Regions from separate parts of the Micromonospora citrea genome, predicted to be linked through region 2. Evidence: riboswitches for the same ligand, from Rfam matches in the RefSeq annotation. Region 2 holds a riboswitch; the other holds the start of a gene.
The links. A riboswitch is a leader RNA that binds a small molecule or an ion and turns the genes downstream of it on or off. The one in region 2 is predicted to bind thiamine pyrophosphate.
Positions count from the first base shown of each region.

Region 1 (4,599 bases), 710 kb from region 2:
CCGGCGAGCGTCTCCACGAGGTCGTACTCGGCCAACTCCGGCAGCAGGTCGACGGCGGCGCGGAGCAGGCGCAGCACCGCCCCGGCGGAGACGTCGGTGTCGGTGCGCTCCTCGACGGTCGCGCCCACCACCACCTCCCCGTCTTCGCGGGGCACGAGATAGACGTGCTCGCCGTCGGCGTACCCCCGGATGACGTGCCGGAAGCCCGGCGGGACGCCGCCGGGCGCGCGGAGCCGCAGCACCTGGCCCTTCACCGGCCGCACCGGCAACCCGGTCAGGGCCGCCGCGCCGCAGCCGGCCGCGACCACCGTGACGCGGGCGTCCACGTCGGACAGCCGCCGCACGGCGGTGGGCAGCAGCGTGGCGCCGGCCCGCTCGGCGGCGGTGCGCAGCGCCGGCACGAGCCGACGCGGGTCGACCTGGTGGTCGGTGGCGGCGAGCGCGCCGCCGCGCACCCGGGGGGCCAGCGCCGGCTCGCGGTCCCGCAGCGCCGAGGGGCGCAGCGGCGTCACCGGCAGTCCGAGACCCTGCTGGTACGCCCACAGCCGCCGCGCCTCCGCCAGGTCGTCGGCGGTGAGCCCGACCATCAGCGTGCCCTCGGTGCGGTAGCCGATGTCCGCGCCGGTCGCGGCTGTCAGCTCGGCGGCGAAGGCGGGCCAGCGGGCGGCGGAGGCCGTCAGCAGCCCGGTCAGCTCGTGCTCCCCGAAGTACGCCTCGGCGACCGGGGCGAGCATCCCGGCGGCGACGTGGGACGCGCCGGAGCCCGGGGCGGGATCGTGGACGACGACGCGGAGCCCTCGCGCCGCGCAGCGCCACGCGATTCCCAGCCCGACCGGTCCCGCCCCCACCACGGCGACGTCGGGCCGGCTCAGCACCCCAGGGCTCCCAGCAGCTCCGTCGTCGCCCGGCCCGGATCGGCCGCCCCGGAGAGCGCCCCCACCACCGCCACCCCGTACGCCCCGGCGGCCAGCAGCGCCGGCGCGTTGGCGGCGGTCACGCCGCCTATCGCGACGACCGGCACGTCCACGGCCTCGGCGACGGCGCGCACCCCGGCCGGGCCGATCGGTGCCGGCAGCCCGGTCTTGGTGCTGGTGGCGTGGCAGGGGCCCACGCCCAGGTAGCTGGCCCCGGCGGCGACCGCCTCGGCGGCCGTTCCCGGTTCGCGGGCGGTGGCGCCGAGCACGGCGGTGGCGCCGAGCACCCGGCGGGCCGCCCCGACCGGCAGGTCGTCCGCGCCGACGTGCCCGCCTGCGGCGCCCACCGCCAGCGCCACGTGCAACCGGTCGTTGACCAGGCAGGTGGCGCCGTACGGCGCACAGAGCGCGACCACCCGGCTGGCCAGCTCGTACGCCTCCCGGTCGGTGGCGTCGTCCTCCACGCGGACCTGCACGACCAGTTCGTCACGGGCCACCGGCAGGGCGGCCCGCAGCACGGCCAGCGGGTCACGCCCGGGTCGGGTGTCGGTGATCAGATGCAGTCGCCCGAGGGACGGCACGGCAACACTCCTCCCTGCGCCGGCATTATCCGGATCAGGTTCGACGGTCGGGGGCTCACAGCCCCCCTCTCAGCCCGGTCCACCGGGCTCCCGTGGGTCACTTGCGGGTGTCACCGTACGACGGATCGCCGGATCCGCCAAGGTCGGGATGCGGATTTCACATCGACCGCCCGATCGCGACGGTCGGGGCAGCGGGTGACCGCCCGCCCCCGACATGCTGTCCGGATGCCCTCCGCCGCCCGGGTTCCGCCGCGCCTGGCCTTCCTGCCGTTCCGGGCAGCGTCGCCGTCGCCGACGGCCTCCTGACCCGCGCCATGCTGCGCGTTTCGGCCCGGCAGCGACGGGTGGAACACCAAGCGCGTCTCCCGGGGTCGGAAGGGTCCGTGGTGTTCCACCCGTGGCAGCTCGGGCGGGGGAGGGTGAGGGCTCAGAGGACCGCGCGGAGGGCGTCGAGATCCTCGTCGGTGGGCTGCCAGGCACCCGCCTCGGCGTTGGCCCGCACCTGCTCCGGCGTGGTGGCGCCGGCGATCACCGAGGTGACCGCCGGCTGGGCGGCCAGCCCGCCGATCGCCACCTGGAGCATCGACAGGCCCCGCTCGTCCGCGTACGCCTCGATGGCCTCGATGAGGTCCCAGTCGGCGGCGGCGAGGCGCTGGGCGTACCGGCCGCCACCGGCGAGGCGGCTGCCGGCGGGCGGGGCCTGGTCGCGCCTGTACTTCCCGGTGAGCAGCCCGTTGGCCAGCGGGAAGAACGGCAGCAGCCCGAGACCGAACCGCTCGCAGGCCGGCACCACCTCGGTCTCGACGGAGCGTTCCAGGAGGCTGTAGTGGTTCTGGGCGCTGATGAACCGCGACCGGCCGTTGGACGACGCCACCCAGTCGGCGTCGGCGATCTGCCACCCGGCGAAGTTGGAGTTGCCCAGGTAGCGCACCTTGCCGGCGCGCACCAGGTCGTCGAGCGCGGCGAGGGTCTCGTCGATCGGGGTGCCCGGGTCCGGCTCGTGCATCTGGTACAGGTCGATGTGGTCGGTGCCGAGCCTGCGCAGCGACGCCTCGACCGCGCGGGCGATGTAGCGTCGCGCGCCCCGAGCGCCGAAGTCGGGGCCGTTGAGCCCGTGCATGTCCATGCCGAACTTGGTGGCCACCACCACGTCGTCGCGGCGGCCCTTGAGAGCCTGGCCGAGCAGTTCCTCGGAGCCGCCCTGCGGCTCGCCGTAGATGTCGGCGGTGTCGAAGAAGTTGATCCCGACGTCGAGCGCGGCGTCGACCACCGCCCGGGTGCCGTCGAGGTCCAGCTTGCGGCCGAAGTTGTTGCAGCCGATGCCGACCACGGACACCACGAGCCCGGAGTCGCCCAGCCGGCGATAGGTCATCTCAGTCACGAGATCAACCCTATGCCGGCCACAAGCCGCACGCCGACGAGCGCGAAACCCGCCCGCCCCGGTCAGCCGAGCACGTCGGCGGTGAGGCGGCGGGCGTCCGCGAGCGTGGCGGCCAGTTCGTCCGGCGTCCGCCCGACCGCCGCGAGCAGCGCCTGCGCCCGCCGGGCGAAGTCGGGCGGGGCGTCCGGCAACCGCCCGGCGGAGGCGAGCATGCCCTTCTCGTTGACCAGCCACCGCCCGGCCCGGGCGTGCAGCACCTGGGCGAGCACCCCGACCACCCGGAACAGGCAGCCGGCCACGTAACCGCTGTCGCCGGCGGACGTCGCCTTGCCGGCGCCGTCGAGCAGCAGCCGGGCCTCCCAGCCGCCGTCGACCAGGGCCCCGGCCAGGGCTGGCGGGTAGCGGAGCGTCTCCTTCCGCAGCGCGGTCAGCTCGCCCGTCGGGTCGGCGAGCACGCGGCAGAACGCCACCTCCCCGGCGTAGGCGCACGAGTAGAAACCGAGCGGATGCCCGGCCTGCACGCCGACCTCGTAGCGGCCGGCCCGGCAGTCCGCCCAGATCCGGTGCACCCGGTCGAGGTCCCGGTAGATCCAGTCGACCGCCGCCCCGCCGACGCGCAGCCATCCGCCGCCGTCGATCCACGGCCCCCAGCCACCGGGCGGGGTCAGCTCGACCCCCTCGTCGGCGACCGCCGCGGCGACGGCCCGCAGCCCCGCCACGTCCAGCTCGCCCCGGTAGTAGAGGCCGAGGTCCCAGTCGGAGTCGGGCCGATGCTCGCCCCGGGCCCGGCTGCCGCCGAGCGCGACGGCGACGACCCCGTCGACCGCGCACAGGCGGTCGGCGAGGCCGGCGGGGATCACGCCACGTCCCAGACCGGTTCGGGGGTCTCCACCACCTCGTTGTCGCCGCGGAAGAGCACGAACCGGTCGAACGACCGGGTGAACCAGCGGTCGTGGGTCACCGCCACCACGGTCCCCTCGAACGCGTTCAGCCCGGCCTCCAGCGCCTCGGCGGAGGCCAGGTCGAGGTTGTCGGTGGGCTCGTCGAGCAGCAGGAGCGTCGCGCCGGACAGCTCCAGCAGCAGCACCAGGAAGCGTGCCTGCTGCCCGCCGGAGAGGGTGCCGAAGCGCTGGTCGCCCTGCCCGGCCAGCTCGTACCGGCTCAGTGCCGCCATCGCCGCGTGCCGGTCCATGCCGGCCCGGTGGTCGTCGCCCCGCCAGAGGATCTCGACGAGGGTCTTCGCCATCAGCTCCGGCCGGTCGTGGGTCTGCGAGAAGTGCCCGGGGCGCACCCGCGCGCCGAGCCGGGCCACCCCGGCGTGGGCCACCGGCGCCAGCGCCGCCGCCCCGTCGACCGGGCCGTTGGCGGGGTCGGGGTCGGTGCCGCCCCGGGCCAGCAGCCGCAGGAAGTGCGACTTGCCGGTGCCGTTGGCGCCGAGCACGGCGACCCGGTCGCCGTACCAGATCTCCAGGTCGAACGGGTAGGTCAGGCCGTCGAGTTCGAGCTGCTCGCAGACCACCGCGCGCTTGCCGGTCCGCCCGCCGGTCAGCCGCATCCGGATGTCCTGGTCCTTCGGGGGTACGGGCGGCGGCCCGGCCTCCTCGAACTTGCGCAGCCGGGTCTGCGCGGCCTGGTAGCGCGAGGCCATCCCGTCGTTGTACGCGGCCTTCTGCTTGTACATCAGCATCAGCTCGCGCAGCTTCTGGTGTTCCTCGTCCCAGCG
Region 1 is NZ_FMHZ01000002.1:4,306,195-4,310,793, reverse strand. It holds gene thiO (glycine oxidase ThiO) at 1-875, opposite strand, end outside; gene thiE (thiamine phosphate synthase) at 869-1,495, opposite strand; TPP riboswitch at 1,490-1,598, opposite strand; gene GA0070606_RS19840 (aldo/keto reductase) at 1,923-2,867, opposite strand; gene GA0070606_RS19835 (nucleotidyltransferase domain-containing protein) at 2,939-3,736, opposite strand; gene GA0070606_RS19830 (ABC-F family ATP-binding cassette domain-containing protein) at 3,733-4,599, opposite strand, start outside.
Region 1: linked by a shared signal. The riboswitch ahead of thiE (thiamine phosphate synthase) and the one ahead of GA0070606_RS23060 (ECF transporter S component) in region 2 are both predicted to bind thiamine pyrophosphate.

Region 2 (4,599 bases):
CGAGGGCCAGCTCGTCGAAGACGGTGTTGGTGACGAACTGGTGCTCCGGGTCCTGGAAGACCGAGCCGATCCGGCGGGCCAGCGCCGGGGCGCGCCAGCGGTGCGGGGGAGTGCGGGCGTCGGCGCCGGCCAGTGCCGCCGTCGCCGCGACCCGCCCGACGCCCGGCTTCAGCAGCCCGCCGAGCAGCAGCGCGAGGGTGGACTTCCCGGCCCCGTTCGGGCCCAGCACGGCGAGCGCCTCGCCGGCGCGTACGGTCAGGTCGACGGCGGCCAGCCGGGGCGGCAGGCCGAGCCGGTCGGCGGTGAGCAGCACGTCGCCGGCCGGGGCGGTCGCGTGTCGGGGCGGTACGGGCCGGCCGGGCACCCAGACGCCCTCCGCGGCGAGCGCGTCGCCGTGCGCGCCGAAGACGGCCTCGGGCGGGCCGTCCGCGCGGACGCCGCCGCCGGGTTCGAGCACGACCACCCGGTCGACCAGCGGCAGCGCCTCGGCGACCCGGTGCTCGACCAGGATCAGGGTGGTGTCGGCGTCCAGGGCGCCGGCCACCGCCGCCCGGATCAGCGCGGCGCCGGTCGGGTCCAGGTTGGCGGTCGGCTCGTCGAGCAGCAGCAGCCCCGGCCGCAGGGCCAGCACGCCGGCCAGGGCGAGTCGCTGCTGCTCGCCGCCGGAGAGGGCGGCGGTGGGCCGGTCCCGGTGGTAGGGGAAGCCGACCCGGGTCAGCGCCTCGTCGACGCGCGGCCAGATCTCCTCGGCGGGCACCCCGCGGTTCTCCAGCCCGAACGCCACGTCGTCGCCGCTGCGGGCCATCACGAGCTGGGTCTCCGGGTCCTGGAAGACGATGCCCACCCGCTCCCGGCCCTTGCGGGGGTCGAGGCCGTCGATCTCGACGGTGCCCTCCTGCTCGCCCGAGTCCTCGGGTAGCAGCCCGGCCAGCGCGGCGAGCAGCGTGCTCTTGCCGGCCCCCGACGGCCCGAGCAGCAGCACCCGCTCGCCCAACTCGACGCGCAGGTCGACCCCGCGCACCGCCCAGGCCCGGCGCCCGGCGTGCCGCCACCCGAACCCCCGCAGCGTCACCGCCCCCACGCCGCCCTCCTTCCCGCCTGCCCACAGGCGTTGATCATGACGTTGTCGTCATCCGGTGCGGCGTGTCGCGGCGATAACGTCATGATCAACGCGGCCGGGTCCGTGGGTGGGGGTGGGGTGGGGTGGGGTTAGATCAGGGGGCGGTCGCGGGCGGCGGGGAAGCGGTCCAGGGCGCCCGTGGTGGCCAGGGCGCGGGTCAGGGCCCAGCCGCCGGCGCCGGCGACGATCGTCGCGCTGACGACGGTGAGCAGGGCGTACGGGATGCGGTAGCTGCCGAGCGCGTAGTCGACGTTCCAGACGAAGAAGTCGAACAGCGCCGCGCCCAGGCCGGTCAGCGCGCCGGCGAGCAGCGCGGTGGGCAGCCGGAACGAGCGGTACCGGAACGCGGCGAACGCCAACTCGGCGCCCAGCCCCTGGATCAGGCCCTGGACGATGGTGATGCCGCCCCACTCCGAGCCGAGCAGCGCGGAGACCGTCGCGGCCACCGCCTCGCAGAAGAGCGCCGCCCCGGGCTTGCGGACCACCAGGCCGCCGAGCACGGCGGGAACCAGCCACACGCCGTACATGATCGCCTGACCGGCCGGGAAGAAGGCGAACGCGGGGTCGACGGCCCGCCACAGCAGGCCCCAGGCCCAGAAGATGACGCCGAACGCCACCGCGATCACCGCGGCGACGACGACGTCGAGTGTGCGCCACCGGGTGGTGGTGTCGTCTCGCATGGTTGCTCCCAGTCCTGAACGCGAACCAGGAGAAGACGCACGCCGCGCCCGGAGGTGCCGGACGTCGACGCGGCTGGAGGTCGACCGAACTCCCTGCGCTGGCATTACCCAGATCAGGTTCGAGGGTCTGCGGGCGTGCCCGCACTCTCAGCGCTGTGCGCTCCCCTGTCGGATGTGAAGTTGTCGCGCCGACGCTAACACCTTCGAAGATCATCGGGCAAAGTGATCTTTCCGCAGGTCATCAGCGCGTTCTGTCGACCCCGTCGATTCCGGCCGGTAGTCTCGGGCGGCCACTGGCGGGACCGGCAGAGGGACGCGTACGTGACATCCGAGGTTGACCGTGGTGCCCGGGAGGGCGGGGCGGTCGGCGGGGCCCCGCCGGACGTACCGCCGAACGAACCGGCGGACGGCGACGGACCCTGGCGCATCGGGTCGGTCGAGGTGCTCGCCGGCCTGCTGGTCCTGCTCGTCGTCCTCCGGGAGCCGCTCGCCCGAGCCCTCTCCACGCCCCGGCTGCAGACCTGGACCACCGTCTTCGTCTCGGTGCTGGTGCAGGCGGTGCCGTTCCTGGTCTTCGGCGTGGTCCTCTCCGCGGTGATCGCGGTCTTCGTGCCGCGGTCGTTCTGGGCCCGGGCGCTGCCGCGCCACCCCGCGCTGGCGGTGCCGGTCGCGAGCGCGGCCGGCGTGGTGCTGCCCGGCTGCGAGTGCGGCTCGGTGCCGATCGCCGGGTCGCTGATCCGGCGCGGGGTCACGCCGGCGGCCGCGCTGGCCTTCCTGCTCGCCGCTCCGGCCGTCAACCCGATCGTGCTCACCGCCACCGCGGTGGCCTTCCCCGGCGACCCGGAGATGGTGGTCGGCCGCGCGGTGGCGAGCCTCGTCGTCGCGATGGTCATGGGCTGGCTCTGGTTGCGGCTCGGCCGGGCCGAGTGGATCCGGCTGCCGCGCCGGCCCGAGCTGGACGACGGCTCCCGTGGACGGGCGTTCTGGGCGGCGGTCCGGCACGACGTCACGCACGCCGGCGGGTTCCTGGTGATCGGCGCGGCGGCCGCCGCCACCATCAACGTCGTCGTGCCCGAGCGCTGGTTGCAGACCCTCGCCGACGACCCGGTCCTCTCCGTGCTCGCGCTGGCCGGGCTCGCGGTGCTGCTCTCCCTCTGCTCCGAGGCCGACGCCTTCGTCGCCGCCTCCCTGTCGCAGTTCTCGCTGACCTCCCGACTGGTCTTCCTGGTGGTGGGGCCGATGGTCGACCTCAAGCTCATCGCGATGCAGGCCGGCGTCTTCGGCCGGCGGTTCGCGCTGCGGTTCGCCCCGGCCACCCTCGCCGTGGCCGTGGCGGTCGCCGCCGCGACCGGGGCGGTGCTGCTGTGAACCGGCAGGCGCAGGCCGTCGTCCTGCTGCTGCTCGGTGGCGCGGTGGTCCGGGCCGGCCTCACCGACCTGCACCTGCGCTACGTCAAGGAGGGGCTGCGTCCGTTCCTGGTCGCCGCCGGCCTGCTGCTGGTGGTCGCCGCGGTGATGACCCTCTGGTACGAGCTGCGTCCGCTCCTGCGGCGCACCGACGCGCCCCCGGCCACCCCCGCCGGGTCCGCCGACCACGACGAGCACTCCGCCGGCCGCGCCGACCACGACGCGCGCGATGCCGGCCGGGCGTACGATGCCGGCCGCGCCGACCACGACGCGCGCGATGCCGGCCGGGCGTACGACGCCGGCCGCGCCGACCGGGATGCCGCCAGCGTCGACCACGATTACGGGCACGACGGGCACGGGCACGAGCCGCGGGTCGGCTGGTTGCTGATCCTGCCGGTGCTGGGCCTGCTCCTGGTCGCCCCGCCGGCCCTCGGGTCGTACGCGGCCGGGCAGGCCGGCACCGCGCTGTCCGACCGGCAGCAGCCCTCCGACTACCCGCCCCTGCCCGACGGCGACCCGGCGCAGGTCACCGTGCTCGACTACGCCTCCCGGGCGCTGTTCGACCGGGGCACCTCGATCGGGCAGCGCCGGGTCCGGCTGACCGGCTTCGTCACCACCGGCCCCGACGGCCGGCCGCTGCTGGCCCGCATCGTGCTCTCCTGCTGCGCCGCCGACGGGCGGCCGGTCAAGCTGGGCCTGACCGGCGCGGTGCCCGAAGGGCTCGCCGACGACACCTGGATCGAGGTGACGGGCCGCTACAGCGACCGGATCGCCCGCGACCCGGTCAACGACGCCGAGATCCCCTACCTCGACGTGGAGTCCTGGCGGCAGGTGCCCGTGCCCCGACGCCAGTACGAGTGACGCGCGCCCGCCCTGGGTAGGCTGGCGATCATGCGGATCGACGCCCGGGGGTTCACGTTCGACGTACGCGTCGGCGGTCCGGCCGGCGGCGCGCCCGTCCTGCTGCTGCACGGCTTCCCCCAGCACGGCGGCGAGTGGGACGACGTGGTCCCGTACCTGCACACCGCCGGCCTGCGCACGTACGCGCTCGACCAGCGCGGCTACTCGCCGGACGCGCGGCCCGAGGCGGTCGAGGCGTACCGGCTGCCGGAGCTGGTGGCCGACGCGGCGGCCGTGCTGGACGCCCTCGACGTCGACGCGGCGCACCTGGTGGGGCACGACTGGGGCGCGATGGTGGCCTGGGACCTGGCCGCCCGTCACCCGCAGCGGGTCCGCACCCTGACCGCGGTCTCCGTGCCGCACCCCGCCGCGATGGCGCACGCGCTGGCCGAGGACCCGGGGCAGAAGGCCCGCTCGGCCTACATCGCGCTGTTCCGCAAGCCGGGCAAGGCGGAGAAGGCGCTGCTGGCGTTGGGCGCGACGGGGCTGCGCC
Region 2 is NZ_FMHZ01000002.1:5,020,125-5,024,723, forward strand. It holds gene GA0070606_RS23055 (ABC transporter ATP-binding protein) at 1-1,081, opposite strand, end outside; gene GA0070606_RS23060 (ECF transporter S component) at 1,210-1,800, opposite strand; TPP riboswitch at 1,873-1,977, opposite strand; gene GA0070606_RS23065 (permease) at 2,227-3,168, shown strand; gene GA0070606_RS23070 (TIGR03943 family putative permease subunit) at 3,165-4,067, shown strand; gene GA0070606_RS23075 (alpha/beta fold hydrolase) at 4,098-4,599, shown strand, end outside.